One region of the Mesorhizobium sp. B2-4-12 genome, then DNA from elsewhere that is predicted to be linked to it. Evidence: predicted binding sites of a transcription regulator. Region 1 holds the regulator's gene; each other region holds the start of a gene.

What was found. The regulator PhoB, encoded in region 1, activates phosphate uptake and scavenging genes when phosphate is short. The targets are predictions, from matches to a motif close to TGTCATNNANCTGTCAT.
Region 2: a site for PhoB is predicted at 1,779-1,795, ahead of FJ934_RS17530 (LTA synthase family protein). Genes of this name have one in related genera too.
Region 3: a site for PhoB is predicted at 5,800-5,816, ahead of FJ934_RS19215 (RNA degradosome polyphosphate kinase). Genes of this name have one in related genera too.

What each region holds. Positions count from the first base shown of each region.
Region 1 is NZ_VFVC01000010.1:119,806-127,256, forward strand. It holds gene FJ934_RS08975 (ATP-binding cassette domain-containing protein) at 1-615, opposite strand, end outside; gene FJ934_RS08980 (sugar ABC transporter permease) at 627-1,982, opposite strand; gene xylF (D-xylose ABC transporter substrate-binding protein) at 2,224-3,264, opposite strand; gene FJ934_RS08990 (ROK family protein) at 3,533-4,777, shown strand; gene phoB (phosphate regulon transcriptional regulator PhoB) at 4,790-5,479, opposite strand; gene phoU (phosphate signaling complex protein PhoU) at 5,595-6,302, opposite strand; gene pstB (phosphate ABC transporter ATP-binding protein PstB) at 6,328-7,131, opposite strand; gene pstA (phosphate ABC transporter permease PstA) at 7,128-7,451, opposite strand, start outside.
Region 2 is NZ_VFVC01000028.1:48,353-55,803, reverse strand. It holds gene FJ934_RS17530 (LTA synthase family protein) at 1-1,740, opposite strand, end outside; gene fabD (ACP S-malonyltransferase) at 2,019-2,966, shown strand; gene fabG (3-oxoacyl-[acyl-carrier-protein] reductase) at 3,024-3,761, shown strand; gene FJ934_RS17515 (acyl carrier protein) at 4,005-4,241, shown strand; gene fabF (beta-ketoacyl-ACP synthase II) at 4,276-5,538, shown strand; gene FJ934_RS28435 (hypothetical protein) at 5,526-5,810, opposite strand; gene mltG (endolytic transglycosylase MltG) at 5,797-6,930, shown strand; gene FJ934_RS17500 (YicC/YloC family endoribonuclease) at 7,089-7,451, shown strand, end outside.
Region 3 is NZ_VFVC01000033.1:39,183-46,633, forward strand. It holds gene fumC (class II fumarate hydratase) at 1-741, shown strand, start outside; gene FJ934_RS19200 (DoxX family protein) at 919-1,341, shown strand; gene FJ934_RS19205 (DoxX family protein) at 1,505-1,909, shown strand; gene ppx (exopolyphosphatase) at 1,917-3,455, opposite strand; gene FJ934_RS19215 (RNA degradosome polyphosphate kinase) at 3,455-5,656, opposite strand; gene FJ934_RS19220 (zinc-finger domain-containing protein) at 5,878-6,123, shown strand; gene FJ934_RS19225 (FAD-dependent monooxygenase) at 6,142-7,362, shown strand.

The sequences.
Region 1 (7,451 bases):
CAGGAAGATGCCGATGCCATCGGACTTGAGCTGCCTGACCAGTTCGCCGACCTGTGCCGTTTCCTGGGGCCCAAGCGCCGCGGTCGGCTCGTCCATGATCAGGATGCGGGCGTTGAACAGGATCGCGCGTGCGATCGCCACCGACTGTCGCTGCCCGCCCGACAGCTTGATGACCGGCTCCTTGAAGCGCTGGAAGCGGGGATTGAGGCGCCTCATCACCTTGCGCGCCTCGGCCTCCATCGCAACGTCGTCGAGCGTGCCCCAGGCGGTCATCAACTCGCGGCCGAGAAACAGATTGGCGGCGGAGTCGACATTGTCGGCCAGCGCCAGCGTCTGGTAGATCGTCTCGATGCCGTATTTCTTGGCATCGCGCGGGTTGGTGATCGTGGCTTCCTCGCCATTGACGAATATCTGCCCGGCGTCGCGCTTGTAGGCGCCGGAGAGGATCTTGATCAGCGTCGACTTGCCGGCGCCGTTGTGGCCGAGCAGCGCCACGACCTCGCCGGGGAAAAGATCGATCGAGGCGTCATCGACGGCCCGGATGCCGCCAAAGGCAATCGAGATGTTGCGCATGTCGACCAGCGGCGGGCCGGCGGGAGCGTTTTTGTCAGCCATGATCGTATCCTCTAAACCCGCTTGCGATAGACGGTGTCGAGCCAGACGGCGATGACCAGCACGGCGCCGACGACGATGCTTTGCAGCGGCGAGTCGACACCGAGCAGCACCATGCCGGATTGCAACGACTGCATCAGCAGCGCGCCGAGCATGGCGCCGATGATCGTTCCCGAACCGCCCGCAAGCGACGTGCCGCCGATGACGGCCGCGGCGATGACGAGCAGCTCGTCCAATGTTCCAAGCACATTGGTGGACGAGTTCTGCCGGGCCGACGAGATCGCGGCGGCGAACGTGGCCAGCACGCCCATGATCATGAACACCTTCATGGTGATCCAGCGCGTGTTGATGCCGGCGAGATTGGCGGCCTCCGGATTGCCGCCGATGGCAAAGACATAGCGGCCGAAACGGGTGCGGTTGGTGATGAAGGTCATGATCAGCCCGACCGCAACCGCCATCAGCACCGGAATGGCGATGCCGTGAGCGATGAACAGGCCGCCCTCGGGCACGGTGATGTTGTTGGCGGCGGCGTATCTGTTCACAATGCCGATCGGCCACGGATAGGAGTTGGCCAGCCATACCGCGCCCATGATGGCGGCGCAGGTGACGGCGCCAAGCAGCGTCTCGGCCCAGATCGGGCGCAGCGGGAAACGGAAGCGCTTGCGTTGCACCCGCCCGTTGAAAAGCGCAAACACCACGGCGAGGCAGGCGACGATGCCGACGATCCAGCTCCAGGTGGCGCCGATCGATCCGGCCGGCCCGCCTCCCATCAGCTGGAAGGTGGCGTCGAGCGGCGCCACGGTCTGGCCGCTGGTGACCCACCAGGCAGCGCCGCGCCAGACCAGCAGGCCGCCCAGCGTGACGATGAAGGCAGGCACTTCGAGATAGGCGATGATAAAGCCCTGGAAGGCGCCGATCAGCAGGCCCAGCACCAGGCCGATGACCAGCGCTAGCACCCAGATCCATGGATTGCCGAGTTCAAGCCCGACGAACCGAACTAGGAAATGCACCTGGGCAAAACCCATGACCATGCCGATCAGGCCCTCGGCCGAGCCGACGGACAGGTCGATGTTGCGCATAACGATGACCAGCACCATGCCGCAGGCCATGATGGCGACCGCGGAGCTTTGTACGGAGAGGTTCCATAGATTGCGCGGCGTGAGGAAGGTGCGGCTGTCGAAATCGAGCGGATTGACGCCCAGACGCAGGCTCGAAATCACGTGCAGCCCCACCCAGATCAGCAACAGGGCGCCGATCATGCCGAGCATGCGGGTGTCGATCTCGGTTGCCTTCAGGAAGCGGGCGACCGCGCCGAGTTCCGATGCGCGTGCGGTATCGACCTGCGGCGGGTTGGACGTCGTGTCGGTCATGATTTCCTCCCACTGGCCGCCGTCTGGCGCGGACGCCGGAGCCCAGCCTAGAAGCTATCCGCCTGATGCGGAAACACAAATCTTTTTGAGAAAACGCCGCCTTAAAGCAATTCCAGGAAAAGTGCGTAGCGGTTTTCCGTCCGGAATTGTGGGAAACAATGGGCTGGAACGGTTCAGCGATTCAAGAAACACTGAACCGTTCCAGGGCCGCGGCGTCTATATCTGAGAGAAACAGGCCAGCTTAGTTACAGGCCGCGACGGTGCCGGCGGCGACGCCCGCGCAGACTTCGTCCTTCTTGATCCAACCGGCATCGATGACGACGTTGAGATTGTCCTTGGTGATGGCGACCGGGGTCAGGAACAGCGACTTGACAGTGTTACCGCCAGGCGTCGTGAAGTCCTTCACGCCGGCAATGTCGGTCATCTTCTTGCCGTCCGCCAGTTGCGAGGCGATCTCGGCGGCGTTCCTGCCGAGCTCGCGCGCGTCCTTCCACACCGACACGGTCTGGGTGCCGAGCGCGATGCGGTTCAGCGCGGCATGGTCGCCGTCCTGGCCCGACACCGGCACGGTGCCAGCAAGGCCTTGCGCCGTGAGTGCCGCGACGACGCCGCCGGCGGTGCCGTCATTGGCGGCGACCACGGCGTCGACCTTGTTGTCGTTGGCGGTCAGGAACTGCTCCATGTTCTGCTGGGCGTTGGCGGGCAGCCAGCCGTCCGTATAGGCCTCGCCGACATTCTTGATCTTGCCGCTATCGATGGCCGGCTTGAGCACTTCCATCGAGCCCGAGAACAGGAAGTCGGCATTCGGATCGGCACCCGAGCCCTTGATGAAGACATAGTTGCCTTCCGGCTTGACCTTGAACACCGCGCGGGCCTGCATCCGGCCGACTTCCTTGTTGTCGAAGGTCAGGTAGAAGACGTCCTTGTTCTCGATCAGGCGGTCATAGCCGACGACCGGAATGCCTTCATCCAGCGCCTTCTGGACGGCCGGGCCGATGGCCGAGGCATCCTGCGCCAGGATGATCAGCGAATTGGCGCCCTGCGAGATCAGGCTCTCGACATCGGTGAGCTGCTTGCCCGGATTGGACTGTGCGTCGGCGGAGATGTACTTGTCGCCTGCGGCCTCGATCGCCTTCTTCATGGCGGCCTCGTCGGTCTTCCAGCGCTCTTCCTGGAAGTTGGACCAAGAAACGCCGATGACCTTGCCCTTCGCCTGCGCGACCGACGCGAGCGTCAGTGACATGGCGACACCCGCCAGGATGGCGACTGCGAATCTCTTCATGATATCCTCCCTGCGCCGCGTATGGCGCGACCAAACTGACCCGAAGGCCGGCACAAAGGCTCTATTTTTTCGAGCCTCAAAAAAAATAGTGATGCATCGCCGGAAGGCTGTCAACAATGATTCTGATGGATTTTGAGGGCCGAGAACTTTTTTCGAGCCCCGCAATAAATAAATGACATCGCCGGCCGCTTCTGCCAGTATTTGATCTGTTGCCGCAGTGTTCGAGGGGCACGACGAGCCGCGGCGACCGGGAGGATATTGGAAAGGCATGTCGGTCGGAATCCGCCACGACGATCTGCGCCGGCGCAACCGCGCAATGGTGATTGCGGCCGTGCGCCGGGCCGGCCAGCCCTCGCGCACCGAAATCGCCGCGACCACCGGCCTCAGCCACTCCACCATATCGGCGATTTCCTCTGATCTGATCGGCGAAGGTACCCTGGCCGAAGGCAAGCCGAGCGAGGCCGGCGCGCTCAAACGCGGCAGGCCGCAGGTCGGGCTTGGCCTCAATCCGGAAGCCGCAACGGTGATGACCGTGGTGCTGTCGCTGAATTTCCTGTCCGTCGCCGTCATCGACTATGCCGGCCAGGTCATATCAGAGGAACAGCGCCGGCTGGATACGCTGACCATGTCGCGCGATGCACTGATCGGCGAATGCGTCGCCATCGTGCGGCGGCGCCTGGAGGATCCCGACCTCGACGTGCGCAGCGTCGCCCGCATCGCGCTGGCGATCCAGGGCATCACCGACACCGATGCCCGGGCAATGCTGTGGTCGCCCATCACGCCGCAGACCGACATCGCCTTCGCCGACATACTCGAAGCCGAGTTCGGCATCCCCGCCACCGTGGAGAATGACTGCAACATGATGGCGGTGGCGCTGCGCTGGCGCGATCCGGAGCGCTACCGCGACGACTTCATCGCCATTCTCCTTTCGCACGGTATCGGCATGGGCCTGGTGCTGAAGGGCGAGCTCTTCACCGGCACCCATTCCTCGGGCGGCGAATTCGGCCATATGATCCATCGGCCAGGCGGCGCGCTCTGCCGCTGCGGGCGGCGCGGCTGCGTCGAAGCCTATGCCGGCAATTACGCCATCTGGCGCAACGCCAGGCAGCTCAGCGAGGACACCGAGCCGGTCGCCGATGTCAGCGACGCGCAGATGCGGGCGCTGGCGGCGACGGCGCGGCAAACGGACGGGCCCGAGCGGGAGGCCTACCGCAGGGCCGGCGAGGCGCTGGGCTACGGCCTCGGCAGCCTGTTCGCGCTGATCGATCCCGCCCCCGTCGCCATGGTCGGCGTCAGCGCCGCCGCCTTCGACCTGATCGAGCCGGCATTGCGCGAGGCCATCGCCCAGACCGCCGGCGGCCAGCACTCGAAATCGATTTCCTTCGACACCGAGCCCAACGAGTTGCCGCTGATCCGCGAGGGCTGCGCCATGCGGGCGCTGACCTTCGTCGACCAGGAGATTTTCGCGCCGGGCATGCAGGCGAAAGCCGGCTCCGGGAAGAACGTGGCCTGAATAAAGTCGCGCTCAATCCTCGCGGATTGCATACCCCGCACCACGAATGGTGCGGATGACGTCGGGCATGCGGCCGTTATTGACCGCCTTGCGCAACCGGCCGACATGCACATCCACCGTGCGCTCGTCGATATAGATCGTCTCCCCCCAAACATTGTCGAGCAGCTGGCTGCGCGAAAACACCCGGCCGGGATGACGCATCATGAATTCGAGCAGGCGGAATTCGGTCGGCCCGAGCCGGATCTCGCTCTTCTTGCGGTAGACGCGATGTGATTCGCGGTCGAGCACGATGTCGCCCACCTTGAGCACGCTGGACAGCACTTCCGGCTTGGCGCGGCGCAGCAGCGCCTTGACCCTGGCCATGAATTCCGGTGTCGAGAACGGCTTGACCAGATAATCGTCGGCGCCGGTCGAAAGGCCGCGCACGCGGTCGCTTTCCTCGCCGCGCGCCGTCAGCATGATGATCGGCAGCCGCTCGGTCTCGGGCCGCATCCTTAGCCGGCGACAGAGTTCGATCCCGGACACCGCCGGCACCATCCAGTCGAGCACCAGGAGGTCGGGGACGTTCTCCTGCAGGCGAATCTCCGCCTCGTCGCCGCGCGGGACCACCTCGACCTGGTAGCCTTCCGATTCCAGATTGTAGCGGAGGAGCACGCCGAGTGGCTCCTCATCCTCCACCACCATGATGCGTGGCGCGATCATCGACTGGTCACCTCTAAGGCAATTCCAGGAAAAGTGTGAAGCGGTTTTCCGTCCGGAATTGCATGGAAACAAGAGAGAGAGCGGTTTTCCGTAAAACGGTGAACCGCTCTGACGATCAAGCCGCCGGCGCCGACATCGCCGTTTCGTCCTGCTTCGGACGATTCGCGGGCAGCTGCGTACCGGTCAGCACATAGTAGGCATTCTCGGCGATGTTGGTCACATGGTCGCCGATGCGCTCGAGATTCTTGGCGCAGAACAACAGATGCGTGCAAGCCGTGATGTTGCGCGGATCCTCCATCATGTAGGTGAGAAGTTCGCGGAACACGGAGGTGTATTTGACGTCGATACGTTCGTCATCGGCGCGCAGCTTGGCAAGGGCCTCGGCATCGTGCGCCGCATACTCCTCGATCACGCCCTGCACCTGGATCAGCACCAGCTGCGCCATGGCGTCGATGGAATGCGACAGGTCGCGCGGCGTGGTGGACAGGCCGACCGTACCGACGCGCTTGGCGATGTTCTTGGCAAGGTCGCCAATGCGTTCGAGGTCACCGGCCATGCGGATCGACCCGACGACATGCCGCAGATCGTCGGCCATCGGCTGGCGCTTGGCGATCAGCGTGATGGCGCGGTCGTCGAGTTCGCGCTGGCGCGCGTCCATGATGACGTCGTCGGAGACAACGCGCTGTGCCAGCGCGTTGTCGGAGTTCAGCAGCGCCTTGGTGGCGCCGCCGACCATCGAGCTGGCGAGATCGCCCATGTCGCTGATCAGCCTGCTGATCTGTCCGAGATCCTCGTCGAAAGAAGCGACTGTGTGTTCGGCCATGATCCTGGTCCTCGTATGCGTGAGATCAGCCGAAGCGGCCGGTGATATAGTCCTGCGTGCGCTTCTCGCGGGGCGATGTGAAGATCTTCTCGGTACGGTCGAACTCGACCAGCTCGCCCAGATACATGAAAGCCGTCTGGCGCGACACGCGCGCCGCCTGCTGCATGTTGTGGGTGACGATGACGATCGTGTAGTCGGCCTGCAGCTCGTCGATCAGCTCCTCGATCTTGGCGGTCGACAGCGGGTCGAGCGCCGAGGCCGGCTCGTCGAGCAGGATGACCTCCGGCTTCACCGCCACGGTACGGGCGATGCAAAGACGCTGCTGCTGGCCGCCCGAAAGGCTGAGCCCGCTGGCGTTGAGCTTGTCCTTGACCTCGGTCCACAGAGCCGCGCGCTTCAGCGCCTGCTCGACACGGCCGTCCATCTCGGCCTTGCTGATCTTCTCATAGAGCCTGACGCCGAACGCGATGTTTTCATAGATCGACATCGGAAACGGCGTCGGCTTCTGGAACACCATGCCGATCTTGGTGCGCAGCAGGTTGAGGTCCTGCGAGCGGTCGAGAATGTTCCGGCCGTCAAGCAGCACCTGACCCTCGGCGCTCTGCCTCGGGTAGAGCTCGTAGATGCGGTTGAAGACGCGCAGCAGCGTCGACTTCCCGCAGCCCGAAGGACCGATGAAGGCGGTGACACTGCGCTCGGGCAGCGACAGGCTGATGTCCTTCAGCGCCTTCGACTGGCCATAGTAGAAATTGAGGTCCTTGACCTCGATCTTGGCCTTTTCCACGGCAGCCTCGGCCACGTTCAAATCGGTGGACAACATCGGTTTCATCTGTCCTCTCTGCGTCCGGTAAGGCTGCGGGCGAAGATGCTCAGCCCGAGAACCGTTAAGGTGATTATGAGTGCGCCGGTCCACGCCAGCTGCTGCCATTCCTCGTAAGGGCTGAGAGCGAACTGGAAGATGGTGACAGGCAGGCTGGCCATCGGCGCGTTGAGATTGCTTGACCAGAACTGGTTGTTGAGCGCGGTGAAGAGCAGCGGCGCCGTCTCGCCGGAGATGCGGGCGATGGCCAGCAATATGCCGGTGACGATGCCGGAAAGCGCGGCACGATAGGCGACAGAGCGGATGACCACCCAGCGCGGTGCGCCGAT
Region 2 (7,451 bases), on a different contig from region 1:
GCGGTAGCGCTCCCGCATCTCGCCCAGGAAACCGGTGTAGTAGGGATGGGTGATGCCCGCGGCCGTCAGGATATGGTAGGGCAGGAATGCCGGGCTCACCGTGCCGAGGCCCTTTATTGGACCGGAGCGGTTCGACCAGACGACCAGCGGTGTCTCGTGATGTTCAAGGGCCGCTTCCGGCGTCGGCTCCTTGCGTGGCGCGACGTTGTCCTTGAGGAACCCGGTCTCGATATAGACCGGCCCCAACGGCGGCAGATGGTCGCCGAAAAAGGCGATGATCGTTGGCCGCTCGCGCTTCTTGGCCCATTCGATCAGCCGGTCAAGGCCACGGTCCGCATCGGCCGAACCCTCCGCATAGCTCAGCAGCGAATCGCGCGCCCACTGGCTGATCGGCGCCTGTACCGAGTGGGTCGGGTTGTTATAGCGGTTTGGCTCATAGGGGCCGTGGTTCTGCAGGCTGACGGCGAAGAAGAACACCGGATCGTCGCTGGCGTCGGCTTCGCGGATGATCTCATCCGTCATTGCCGCATCCGATGCCAGCGGTCCGCGCTTTTCCATGGGCGGCAACGTCTCTTCCGACTTGAAATCGTTGAAACCGAAATCGGCATACACCGCGCCACGGTTCCAGAACCAGTTGGTGCCTGGATGGATGGCACGCGCCCTGTAACCTTCACTCTTCAGGAAGGTCGCCATCGAAGGCGTCGGCGTGCGCACATATTGCTGGTAGGGGATGCTGCCGGCCGGCAGGAAAGCATTGGAAAAGCCGGTCAGCGCCTCGAATTCGATGTTGGCGGTCATGCCGCCGAATTCAGGCGAGAACATCGAACCCGAACGCAATCCCCGCACTGTGGGAATGGGATCCGGCGTGATGGCCACGCCAGGCAGCTTGGTTGGATCCCAGAAGGATTCGCTCATGACGACGATGATGTCGGGCTTGTCATCGGGCACCGATGCTGTCGTCCGCGGCCGCTCGATCGCCGCGATTGCCTTGTCGGAATAGCCTGAGGGTGCCGAGACATGGGCCATCGGCACGTTGAGCGCGAAGGCGAGCGCAAAGCCGTTGGAGGCATAGTTTTCCTTCTGGTCCCACATGATCGGGATGATCTGCAGCCGGTCCCGGGTCCACGAGAAGGTGGCGTAGTCCATGATCGAGACGAAGAAGGCGAGCAGAGGCACTGCCAGCGTCAGCCGCGCAAGGCGGCCTTTGCGGCTGAGAGCCGGAACCTTGCGGTGCCACAGCCGCCAACCGTGGACGAGCAGCGACAGTCCGACGACGATGCCCACGACCATGGCCAGCGCGGTCATCGGCCGTTCGCGCACCAGGAGCGGCAGCAGGGCGAAAATCTGGCGAGCGTAAAGGAAATCTGTCGGATAGAGCGGATCGCCAAGATAGTGCGATTTCTGATGACCGACAAAGGCCAGCCCCAGGGTCAACGGCGCGACAATCATCAGGCTCTGGTGACTGCGGCCGAGCAAGGCGTCGAGGCCGATCAGGATCAGGGCGAACACGACGATGGTCGTCCAGCCGGGCTTGAGCGGTTGAAGAAAGAAGGAAACAGTGCCGGCAACATCGCCACGCACGATCAACTCGATGGCGAACACCAGGACGGCGGAGATCAACAGGCTGACCAATCCGTAACGGACGACCGGCCATCTCCGGCCCGGCAAATAACCGGTGGACGGATCGTCTTCCAGGAACTGCGGCGCGGCCTCGCCGGCGCGTTTCGAATTCTTGGCCACCTTAACTTCCCCACCCAGCGACAAACGCGTCACTCGATTGTCATGAAACTGTCACGCCAAGCTAGCGCCTGTATCGGAAATAAGAAGAGCCAGCAAACGAATCGTGAGCAGTTTTCATCAGGAGTGATCGCCAAAAGTCCTTTTGGAACAGGCACTCGGCAGAAGGTTCCGACCTGAGGCTTGTTTGAAGCGGGCTTGACTTGACCGGCTGCCTTGCGTCACAGGCAAGGAAAATTCGTGTTATCAGGCAAGCAGAACAAGTCTTCGGGAGCCCTCGCATGGCCGTTGCATTCACCTTTCCGGGACAAGGCAGCCAGGCTGTCGGCATGGGCAAGGATATCGCTGATGCCTTTCCCGAGGCGCGCAGGATCTTCCAGGAGGTCGATGACGCGCTTGGCGAAAACCTGTCGAAGCTGATCTGGGAAGGTCCGGAAGAAACCTTGACGCTGACGGCCAACGCGCAGCCGGCTTTGATGGCGGTATCGCTGGCAGCGATCAGGACACTGGAATCGCGCGGTTTCTCGTTGAAAGACAAGGTCGCCTATGTCGCCGGCCATTCGCTGGGCGAATATTCGGCGCTTGCCGCCGCCGGCTTCGTTTCCGTCGCCGACGCCGCCCGGCTGCTGCGTATCCGCGGCAATGCCATGCAGGCGGCAGTTCCAGCCGGCGAGGGCGCCATGGCGGCGATCATAGGGCTGGAGCAGACCGATGTCGAAGCCGCCTGCACCGAGGCCACGCAAGGGTCCGGCAAGGTCTGCCAGATCGCCAATGACAATGGCGGTGGCCAGTTAGTTATCTCCGGTGCCAAGGCGGCGGTCGAACTGGCGGCGAAACTTTGCACCGAAAAGGGCGCCAAGCGGGCGCTGATGCTGCAGGTCTCGGCTCCCTTCCATTCGGCGCTGATGGCGCCGGCGGCAGAGATCATGCGAGACGCGCTGGCCGGAGTGACGAAGAATGCACCTTTGGTTCCTGTCGTCTCCAATGTGTCGGTGACACCGTCGAGCGATCCGGACGAGATCGCGCGGCGCCTGGTCGAGCAGGTGACCGGCCGCGTTCGCTGGCGCGAGACGGTGGAGTGGCTTGGCGCCAACAGTGTCGCCACGCTCTACGAAATTGGTGCCGGCAAGGTGCTTTCGGGCCTGGCGCGGCGTATCAACCGCGACATCGCCACCGCATCGGTCGGTTCGGCGGCTGAAGTCGAGGCAGCATTGGCCGCGCTTGCATAAAGCGCCATTTGATCCCATCCCTATAGGGGCTGTGCTCTTCTCAACCTGGAGACAAAAATGTTCGAATTGACCGACCGCAAGGCGCTCGTCACCGGTGCTTCGGGGGGGATCGGCGAGGCGATCGCCAGGGTGCTTCACGCACAAGGCGCCATCGTCGGCCTGCACGGCACGCGCGTCGAGAGGCTGGAGGCGCTGGCCGCCGAACTCGGTGACCGGGTCAAGCTGTTTCCGGCCAACCTGTCGAACCGCGACGAGGTCAAGGCGCTTGGCCAGAAAGCGGAAGCCGATCTCGAAGGCGTCGATATTCTGGTCAACAATGCCGGCATCACCAAGGATGGGCTGTTCGTGCGCATGTCGGACGCCGACTGGGACACGGTGCTCGAAGTCAACCTGACGGCCGTGTTCAGGCTTACCCGCGAACTCACCCATCCGATGATGCGCCGCCGCCACGGCCGCATCATCAACATCACTTCTGTCGTCGGCGTCACCGGCAATCCCGGTCAGACCAATTACTGTGCCTCCAAGGCCGGCATGATCGGCTTCTCCAAATCGCTGGCGCAGGAGATCGCCACCCGCAACATCACCGTCAACTGCGTCGCTCCGGGCTTCATCGAATCGGCGATGACCGACAAGCTCAACGACAAGCAGAAGGAAGCGATCATGGCGGCGATCCCGACGCGCCGTATGGGCACCAGCGCCGAAGTGGCCTCCGCTGTCGCCTATCTCGCTTCTAATGAAGCCGCTTACGTCACCGGCCAGACCATTCACGTGAATGGCGGCATGGCGATGATCTGACGAATGCCGTCCAGAAGCGCGCAAGCGGTTTTGGGACAATGACAGGCAAGGCCAGCACGCTGTGAAAACAGACCATTTCGGCTTGGACCTTGCCCATTTTTCGTGTAATGCGGCCCGCAACCCGGCGGTTCGGGCAAAAACCGGTCCGTAGCCGTTGCGTTTCCGGCAGGACCATCTTTCAACTTGATTAGCGGCATTCTGCCCGCTAACGAAGACAGACAAACAAAAGACGAGGATGCCCAAATGAGTGACACCGCAGAGCGCGTCAAGAAGATCGTCATCGAGCACCTTGGCGTCGATGCCGACAAAGTGACGGAGCAGGCGAGCTTCATCGATGATCTGGGCGCTGACAGCCTCGACACGGTTGAACTCGTCATGGCGTTCGAAGAAGAATTCGGCGTCGAGATTCCCGACGACGCAGCCGAGACCATTCTGACCGTTGGCGACGCTGTCAAGTATATCGACAAGGCTTCGGCCTGACGCATTCTGCAGTCATCACCGGGGAGGACCTGCGATGAGGCGTGTCGTCGTCACGGGCCTTGGATTGTTGTCGCCTTTTGGCATGGGCTTCGAGCACAGCTGGAAGGAACTTCTGACCGGCCGCAGCGCCGCCAGGCGCATCACCGAGTTCGAGGTGGAAGATCTTGCCTGCAAGATCGCTCACGTCATTCCGCGTGGTGACGGCAGCAATGCCACCTTCAATCCCGAGGCCGTGCTCGAGCCGAAGGAACTGCGCAAGATCGGCGACTTCATCCTGTATGGGATTGCCGCCGCCGACGAGGCGCTGAAGGATTCCGGCTGGCAACCGAAAACCCATGCCGAACAGTGCGCCACCGGCGTCCTGATCGGCTCGGGCATCGGCGGCATCGAGGGTATCGCCGAGAATGCGATAATCCTGAAGGAGCGCGGTCCGCGCCGCATCAGCCCGTTCTTCATCCCGGGTCAGATCATCAATCTCGTCTCCGGCCAGGTTTCGATCCGGCACGGGCTGAAGGGCCCGAACCATTCCGTCGTCACGGCCTGTTCGACCGGCGCGCACGCCATTGGCGATGCGGCCCGGCTGATCATGTGGGGCGATGCCGACATCATGGTCGCGGGCGGCGCCGAAGCGCCGGTGACGCGGCTGTCGATCGCCGGCTTCGCCGCATGCCGGGCACTGTCGACCGAGCGCAATGATGCCCCGCAGACGGCGTCGCGCCCGTACGATCGTGACCGCGACGGCTTCGTCATGGGCGAGGGTGCCGGTGTTGTCGTGCTGGAAGATCTCGAGCACGCCAAGGCCCGCGGCGCCAAGATTTACGCTGAGGTGACCGGCTACGGTCTCACTGGCGATGCCTATCATATCACCGCACCGGCCGAGGACGGCGACGGCGCTTTCCGTTGCATGGCCGCGGCGTTGAACAGGGCCAAGCTTACGCCCGCCGATGTCGACTACATCAACGCGCATGGCACTTCGACCATGGCCGACACGATCGAACTCGGCGCTGTCGAGCGGCTGGCCGGTAATGCCGCCTCAAAGATTTCGATGTCGTCGACCAAGTCGTCGATCGGCCATCTCCTGGGGGCGGCGGGTGCCGCTGAGGCGATATTTTCGATCCTCGCTATCAGGGACAATATCGCGCCGGCGACCATCAATCTCGACAACCCTGAGCGCGAAACGGCGATCGACCTGGTGCCCAACAAGCCTCGCTCCCGCCAGATCGACGTAGCATTGTCCAACTCCTTCGGCTTCGGCGGCACAAACGCTTCGCTCGTGTTCCAGCGCTACAATGGCTGATCGTCCGGCTGCCGGACGCCGCTTTGGCGTGCCGTCAATTTTGCCATATTCGCCTCTACTCTGCCGCAGGGGATTCGTTGAGAGATCAAACGGTAGGGCGAAATGAACACAAATCCGGCGGGCAACGGAGAATCGGGGCAGCGGCCCGCTAACACCGGGCCGATCGTACCGAAGACGGCCAGCGAGGCCTTGCGACCGGAAGCTGGAACGCCGCCGCCGAAGCGCTCGCGTGCTTCGCGCAGCCAGGTCGTCGTGTTCATGAACTTCGTCATCTCTTTGGTGATCCTGACGGTTCTGGCGGCAGGCGCGGCGCTCTACTTCGGCAAACAGGAATTCACCGAGCCCGGCCCCTCGGCCAATGGCGACACCTTCCTCGTCAAGCCGAACACGGGCGTCCAGGACATCGCCGACCAGCTTGAGCGCCGCGGCCTGATCACTGACGCCCGCGTATTCCGTCTTGGTGTGCGCGCCTTTGGCAATGATTCCGCACTCAAGGCCGGCGAATATGCGATCAAGCCCCGGGCATCCATGCGCGACATCATGGAGTTGCTGAAGAGCGGCAAGTCGGTGATGTATTCGCTGACCATTCCGGAGGGGCTGACCGTCGAGCAGGCACTGGAGCGCATTGCCGACGAACCCGCCTTGAGCGGCGTCATGCCCGCGGCCACGCCGCCGGAGGGCAGCCTTGCCACCGACACGCTGCGCTTCACGCGTGGCGCGACGCGCCAGCAGATGATCGACAAGCTGCTGGCCGATCAGAAGAAACTGGTCGATGAGGTATGGCAGCGGCGTGCGCCGGACCTGCCGCTGGCCAATGTCCAGGAATTCGTCACCCTGGCCTCGATCGTCGAGAAGGAAACCGGCAGGGGTGACGAGCGTTCGCGCGTTGCTGCCGTCTTCCTGAACCGGCTGGCCAAGGGGATGCGCCTGCAATCCGATCCGACCATCATCTATGGTCTGTTTGGCGGCAAGGGAAAGCCCGCCGACCGCCCGATCTACCAGTCCGACATCCAGAAGCTGACGCCCTACAATACTTATGCGATCAGCGGCCTGCCGCCGACACCGATCGCCAATCCGGGCCGTGCGGCACTTGAGGCCGTTGCCAATCCATCCAAGACCGACGATCTCTATTTCGTCGCCGACGGCACAGGCGGTCACGTTTTTGCCGCGACGCTTGACGAGCACAACGAGAACGTTGCCCGCTATCGTGCGTTGCAGAAGAAGCAGGCCGATGACGCGGCCAAGGCCGCCGCGGCCGCTGGTACCAGCGGCAACAATGCGGACAAGCCTGCTGACAGCAGCGGCAGCGATAAGCCTGCCGACAGCAGCGGAAATGACACCAGCGGTGGCGACAATGGCGACGCCGGCGGCGATGCGGGCGCTGCCCAGTAAGAGGAAGAAAGGCGTTGCCCCCCAGGGCGACGGCCTGACATTTGAAAGAACGCCATGCGTCTGATTTCGACGCACCCGGGCGTGATCGTTTTTACGCAGCACTTGCCCCTGTCCGGAAAACCGGTTTCGGGGTGATGCGCCAAGGATATGCAGGCGACATGAATTTGCAGAGCATGACTGGATTTGCCCGCACCGTCGCCGAGCATGACGGCACCTCCATCGCCTGGGAGGTCAAGTCCGTCAATGGCAAGAGCGTCGAGGTGCGGCTGCGGCTGCCGCAAGGTTTCGAACGGCTGGAGCCGGCGGTCAGGCAAACGCTGCAGAAGCGTTTCGCCCGCGGCAATTTCCAGGCGACGCTGACCATCGGCCGCGCTGCCGGCGCGCAGGCACAACCCGTCGTCAACGAAGCGTTTCTGAAAGACCTCGCGGGTCTTGCCAAGCGACTGCAGGAGCAGTTCGGCGTTGCCCCCGCGACCGCCGACGGGTTGCTGTCGCTCCGTGGCGTGCTCGACATTCCCGAA
Region 3 (7,451 bases), on a different contig from region 1:
ACGTTGCCCGGCCTGCAGGAACTGGCGCAGGGCGGCACCGCCGTCGGCACCGGCCTCAACGCGCCGGTCGGCTTCGCCGAAAGGGTTGCGGACCGGATCGCCGCCATCACCGGCATCGCCTTCGTCACCGCGCCGAACAAATTCGAGGCGCTGGCGGCCCACGATTCCATGGTGTTCTCGCACGGCGCCATCAATGCGGCCGCCGCGGCACTCTTCAAGATCGCCAATGACATCCGCTTCCTCGGTTCGGGCCCGCGCTCGGGCCTTGGCGAGCTGTCGCTGCCGGAGAACGAGCCCGGCTCCTCCATCATGCCGGGCAAGGTCAATCCGACGCAGTGCGAAGCGATGACGCAGGTCTGCGTGCAGGTGTTCGGCAACAATGCAGCGCTGACCTTCGCCGGCAGCCAGGGCCATTTCGAGCTCAATGTCTACAACCCGCTGATGGCCTACAACTTCCTGCAGTCGGTGCAGTTGCTCGCCGACGCTTCGGTTTCCTTCACCGACAATTGCGTGGTCGGCATCGAGGCGCGGGAAGACAACATCAAGGCGGCGCTCGACCGCTCGCTGATGCTGGTGACGGCGCTGGCGCCCACCATCGGCTACGACAACGCCGCCAAGATCGCCAAGACCGCGCACAAGAACGGCACCACGCTGCGCGAGGAAGCGCTGGCCACCGGCCTGGTCAGCGAAGCCGATTATGACCGGCTGGTGCGACCGGAGGACATGACGCATCCGGGGTAAGGTATTTTTCGGCGGGAGAATTTTACCCCGTCGTCGCACAGCCCGGCACGAATTTTGCGCGTCTTGCCGGGCCGCGAGAATGTACAACCTGTGAACAATGTGTCGCCACACAGGCGTCTTTGGTGAACAGTTGGCATGGTCTATTTGATTGGCATTCAACCCATTCGGAGAGCCACCATGTCCACCAACACTTCTGTCGCCGGCACCGGTACCGCATCCAACGCCTCGGGCGCGATCCTGGCCGGTCGCGTCCTTCTCTCAATCCTGTTCATCCTTTCGGGCTTCGCCAAGCTGGCGGCGATTTCCGCCACCGCGCAATGGTTCGGCGGTATCGGCCTGCCGCTGCCGACGGTCGCCGCGATCGGTTCGGGCCTGCTGGAATTCTTCGGCGGCCTCGCCATTCTGGTCGGCTTTCAGACCCGCATTGTGGCGATCGTGCTCGCCATCTTCACGCTCGCCGCCACCGCCATCGCGCATCTCAACTTCTCGGACCAGATCCAGATGCTGATGCTGGAGAAGAATCTTGGCCTCACCGGCGGCTTCATCCTGCTTGCAGTGATGGGTGCCGGCGCCTACTCGATCGACGCCAAGCGCGGCTGAAATTCCATCCTCCCAACGATCTGAATTCAGGCGGCGCGGAATTTTCCGCGCCGCTTTTTCGTTGTCCAAACAAGCGCCGCGGTGGTTTCGGCCGCAGTCCCGCAGGCGTAAGGTGGACGGTAGCCGGTGTGGCCCTGACCGGGGCGCCGGCAAGGGAGTAGCCATGAACCGCAATGCATTGCTCCTGGTTTCGCGGCTGCTGTTTGCCGTGCTGTTCGTGCCGTCTGGCTTCCAGGCACTCAGCAGCATCGCCGGCACAATCAATTATTTCGCCGGCCTCGGCCTGCCGCTGCCAACGCTCGCCGCCTGGGGCACGGGCCTGTTCGAGTTGATCGCCGGATTGCTGATCCTCATCGGGTTCCAGACCCGTATCGTGGCACTGCTGCTGGCGGCCTTCTGCGTCGCGGCCGGGTTCATCGGCCATTACGGCCAAGGCGCCGGCGATGCGACGCTCGCCTTCCTGCACCAGCAGATGCTGATGAAGGACATTGCTATTGCGGGCGGTTTCCTGGCGCTGGCCATGGCCGGTGCGGGAGCATGGTCGGCTGACGGACGCGGGTCCGTCTGAGGCCTGCCTACTTCACCGTCATGCTCGGGCCGCCTTCGACCGACAGCACCAGCCGGCGGTTGGTGATCTTGGCCAGTTGCGCCAGGCGCCCGGCCGGCCGCTCGCCGTAGAGATCGGCAAGCGAGGACGGCAATACCAGCGCCAGGGTGCCATTGGCACGGCTTTCCCATTCCAGTCTCGGCATGATGCCAGGCATCGCGGCGGTCAGCAGATAGACGACACGCATCATCGCCGCCAGCACGCGGGCGCGCTCCAACAGGCGCGGTGGCGCTAGTGCCTTGATCTCTGGCGCGATGCCATCATTGAAGATGCCATCATGGCGATAGGCGCTGGCGAGCGCGAGATAGGCGCGGCCAGGATGGTCGACACCGATGAAAGAAGCATGCGCGATGATGTTCAGCGACTGCCTGCCGCGATATTCGGGATGCGCACGCCAGCCGATATCGGCAAGCAGGCAGGCGGCGTGCCGATAGCGCGCCTCGTCCTCCGTTTCGTCGATGCCGAAGGCCTTGAAGGCCTTGCCGGTCCATTCGACGAGATCATGCGCGTGATGGACCGAACGCGAGCGCAGCAGAGCCAGTTCCTCAGCGGCCGAGATGAGCGGATCGGCGTTCTGCTCCTCCTCATCGAGCAGCGAATAGAGAAAGCCCTCGCGCACGCCCTGCGCCGAGACGACGATCTTCGACGGCTGCATCGCCGACATGATCTCCTGCAGCACGACGGCACCGTAGGGCAGCAGCGAGCGGCGGTTCTTGGAGACGCCCTCGATGCCCTTGACTTTCTCGACCTCGCCCTTGGCCACCTGCTTCAGGAAGTTCTGGGCTGCACCGTCGGCCGAAATCTCGTAGTGATGCATGACGCCGAGCGGGTAGTTGGTCATCTCCATGTGCAGGCGGGCGAGGTTTCGCCAGGTGCCGCCGACTGCGTAGAAGGCCCTGCCCTGTCCGCCCTTGAGTAGTTTCGCCCGCGCCAGTTCCTGGCGCGCGATTTTCTGCGCCTGAACGAGCGAATTCTTCGCCATGTCCTGCAGACGCAGGCCGCCGAGCGGCAGCGTTATGCCTTCGCCCATCGCCTCGCCCTTGATGTCGATCAATTCCAGGCTGCCACCGCCCAGATCGCCGGCGATACCGTTGGCGGGGTGAAAGCCGGAGATAACGCCGAGCGCCGAGTAGTAGGCCTCCTGGCGGCCGGAAAGCACCCGGATCTCGGTCTTCAGCACTTCCTCGGCGCGATGGATGAAATCCGGGCCGTTGACCGCCTCGCGGGCGGCGGCGGTCGCCAGCACATACATATGCTCGGCGCCGGCTTGATCGGAGAGCGCCCGAAAACGGCGGAATTCCTCCATCGAGCGCGTCACCGCATCCGGGTCGAGCTTTCCCGTCGATACGATGCCGCGGCCGAGACCCGCCAGCATCTTTTCGTTGAACAGCATGGTCGGCGAACGCGCCAATCCCTCATAGACGACGAGACGGATCGAGTTCGAGCCGATGTCGATGATGGACAGCGGACGGCGGTCCTGCAGCCGGCCCTGGGAAATGGACAACATCAGTTGGACGCTGCGGCGTTCTTCTTGCGGCGCTTGAACTGGGCGATCCGCTGGGGCGCATGCGACTTCAGCGCGTCACCCCGTCCCGACAGGCTCGGATTGGTCATGAAATATTCCTGCGCGTTGAACGGTTCCTCGCCCTCCTCCAGCACGACACGCCGGGAAGTTCCATCAGCCAATACGTCGAAACTTTGCTGATTGTCCATGATGTTGCCCAGCATGATCTGACCCAGAACCTGTTCATGCACAGTTGGATTGGTGATCGGCACCATGGTCTCGACACGGCGGTCGAGATTGCGCGGCATGAGGTCGGCGGAGGAGATGTAGACGATCGCCTCGTCCGCCGGCAGGCCGTGGCCATTGCCGAAGCAGTAGATGCGGCTGTGTTCGAGGAAGCGGCCGACGATCGACTTGACCCTTATGTTCTCCGACAGGCCCGGCACCTGCGGCCTGAGGCAGCATATGCCGCGCACCACGAGGTCGATTTCCACCCCGGCACGGCTGGCATCATAGAGCGCATCGATGATGATCGGGTCGACAAGCGAGTTCATCTTCATCCAGATGCGCGCCGGCCTGCCCTCCAGCGCGTGGGCGACTTCGTCCGATATGTGTTGGAGAATGCGGTTTCTGAGCGTGAACGGCGAGATCGCGATACGCATCTCGGCGGTCGGCTCGGCATAGCCGGTGATGAAGTTGAACAGCTGGGCGACATCGCGCGCGATCGTCGCATCGGTGGTGAAGAAGGACAGGTCGGTGTAGATGCGCGCTGTGACCGGGTGGTAGTTGCCGGTGCCGAGATGCACGTAGTTGCGCAGCTTGCCGTCCTCGCGCCGCACCACCAGGGACATCTTGGCGTGGGTCTTGAGTTCGAGGAAACCGAACACAACCTGCACGCCGGCGCGTTCGAGATCGCGGGCCCAGCGGATGTTGGCTTCCTCGTCGAAACGGGCCTTGAGCTCGACCAGCGCCGTCACCGATTTGCCGGCCTCGGCCGCGTCGACCAGCGCACGCACGATAGGGCTGTCGTTGGAGGTGCGGTAGAGCGTCTGCTTGATCGCCACCACCTCGGGGTCGGCCATCGCCTGGCGCAGAAACTGCACCACCACATCGAAGGATTCGTAGGGGTGGTGGACGACGATGTCCTTCTCGCGGATGGCGGCGAAACAGTCGCCGCCATGCTCGCGGATGCGCTCTGGGAAGCGCGGATTGTAGGGCGTGAACTTCAAATCGTCGCGGGGGACGGAGACGATTTCCGAGATCTGGCTGAGCGCCAGCGGACCGGTGAGCACGCTGATACGGCTCGACGAGACGCCGAGCTCGCCGGCGACGAAATCGCGCAGTTCGGGCGGCATCAGCTTGTCGAACTCGATGCGGATCACCGAACCACGGCGGCGGCGCTTCAGCGCGGTCTCGAACAGGCGCACGAGATCTTCCGATTCTTCCTCCACCTCGATATCGCTGTCGCGGATGATACGGAATGTGCCGGAGCCCTTGACTTCATAGCCCGGGAAAAGCTTGCCGATATAAAGCCCCACCGCTTCCTCCAGCGGGATGAAGCGGACATGGTTCTTGCGATCCGGCAGCCGGATGAAGCGCTTCAGCGCTACCGGCAGGCGCAGCAGCGCACTCATCTCCTCGCCGTTCTTGCGATGGCGAAGCTGCAGCGCCATCGAGAAGCCGAGATTGGGAATGAACGGAAACGGATGCGCGGGGTCGATCGACAGCGGGGTGAGCACCGGAAACACCTGATCCTGGAAGTGTTCTTCCAGCCAGACCTTCTCGTCCTTGGTCAGCGCATCTCGCGTGATGCTCTCGATGCCTTCCTTGTTGAGCAGTATCGTCAGCGCCGAAAGGCTCTTCTGCTGATCTTCCTGCAGCCGCTCGACCTCGCGCAGCAGCTGTTCGAGCTGCTGTTCGGGCGTGCGGCCGTCAGGGCTCTTCAGCACGATGCCCTCGCGGACCTGACCGGCGAGGCCGGCGACGCGCACCATGAAGAACTCGTCGAGGTTGGCGGCCGAGATCGACAGGAAGCGCACGCGTTCGAGGAGCGGGTGGTGCTCGTTCAGCGATTCTTCGAGAACGCGGCGATTGAACTGCAGCCAGGAAAACTCCCGATTGACGAAACGGTCCGGATTGCCGCCCTGCGGGCTCGCCGCCTCGACATTGATGAATTCGCTCTGCACCGGCTTCAGTTCGTTCATGATTCCTGCTCTTCCCAGCCGCTGTCGTCCGAACGCCGCGCCCGCGAGGGTCGTCCGACGAATCGACACATACCCTCCCGTAACCGATTCCGGTTGCGGGGGTCAGGCATGACCGAGCTTAACTTATCCTCTGACAGGCTTTTGCAACAGTTTGATTTCATCGATCTTGCAAAGAGACGGGTTATGATCCAGATGCAATTGCAAGAGATCAGGAGACGACGATGGCAGGCGGTTCCATTCCCCATTTCCAGAACGATGCGGGCTACCCGGCGATCGACATCGGGGTCAAGGAATTCATGTGCACGGGCGCCAACCCGCCTTTCGACCACCCGCATGTGTTTCTCGATATGGGCGACGACAATGAGAAGGTCTGCCCCTATTGCTCGACGCTCTACCGCTATTCGCCAAAGCTGAAGGCGACGGAAACGGTGCCGGCCGGCTGTCTCTACATCGACCGGGCCGCCTGATTTCCAGCGGCTGAAATCATGCCCGATGCACAGCCCCGGCAGATCGTGATCGCCGGAGCTGGCGTCGCCGGGCTGACCGCGGCCCTGGCTTTCGGCGAACGCGGCTACCCCGCACAGCTGTTCGAACAGGCGGAGCGGCTGGACGCGGTGGGCGCCGGCATCCAGCTTTCTCCAAACGCGACACATATCCTACGCCAGCTCGGCGTGCTCGACCGGCTGCTGCCGGCAGCGGTGCGTCCGGAAGCAGTGGTGCTGAAGGACGCCGCGACGTTGCGCGAACTGGCGCGCGTGCCGCTGGGGCAAGCCGCCGAAAAACGTTGGGGGGCGCCTTATCTCGTCGCTCACCGGGCCGATCTGCAGAGCGCACTGACCGAACGCGTCGCCGAAAACCCGAATATTGCGCTCGTCACAGGCGCGCGCTTGAGCGATGTTGTCACAGGTGGCGATGGTGTGACGGCCACAGTCGAGAAGGACGGCAAGACCGTCCAGTCACAGGGCTTCCTTTTGGTCGGGGCCGATGGCGTATGGTCGTCGGTGCGCGCGGTTGTCGATCGGGCCCGGGGAGCGGCATCGCCGAGAAGCCGTTTTTCCGGCGAACTGGCCTGGCGCACCACTGTCGCTGCCGGCAGCGCCGCCGGACAAGCATTTGCCGCGATCGGCGCTACCGACAGCGTCACGACCTTCCTGCATCCGGGATTCCACATGGTCGCCTACCCCGTCAGCAAGGGTGACGCTTTCAACCTTGTCGCCTTCACCAGAGGCGAGCGCATTGCCGAGGGCTGGTCCGGGCATGCCGATCCCGGCATCCTCGCCGGCGCCATGCGCGGCACGGCCGCGGGCCTTGCAAGGCTGGTAGAAATGGCTGGCCCTTGGCTGACTTGGCCGCTCCATACAGTCGAACAGAAGCAGCCCTGGACGACGCCAGCCGGCATCGCTCTGATCGGTGACGCCGCACATGCGATGACCCCGTTCGCTGCACAAGGCGCGGCAATGGCCATCGAAGACGCGGCAACGCTTGCCAGCCTGGTGGCTGACTTCCCTGCCGATCTGCGTCAGAGCCTCACCATCTGGGAAAATCTCCGGCGGCCGCGCATCGTCAAGGTCATCCGGCGCGGTGCGCTTAACCGCCTCGCCTGGCATGCCTCGGGTCCGGTGGCATTCGCCCGCAACCTGGTTCTGGCGAAGCGGCCACCGGAAAAGCTCGTTGCGGATCTGGACTGGCTCTACGGATGGAGGTAGCGGAGGATCATCAGGCGTTAGCCCGCCAGGAAGTCCCATCTGTCTTGACGCAATGGTGAATTGTAGTTACATTTTTGTGGTTACTGCGC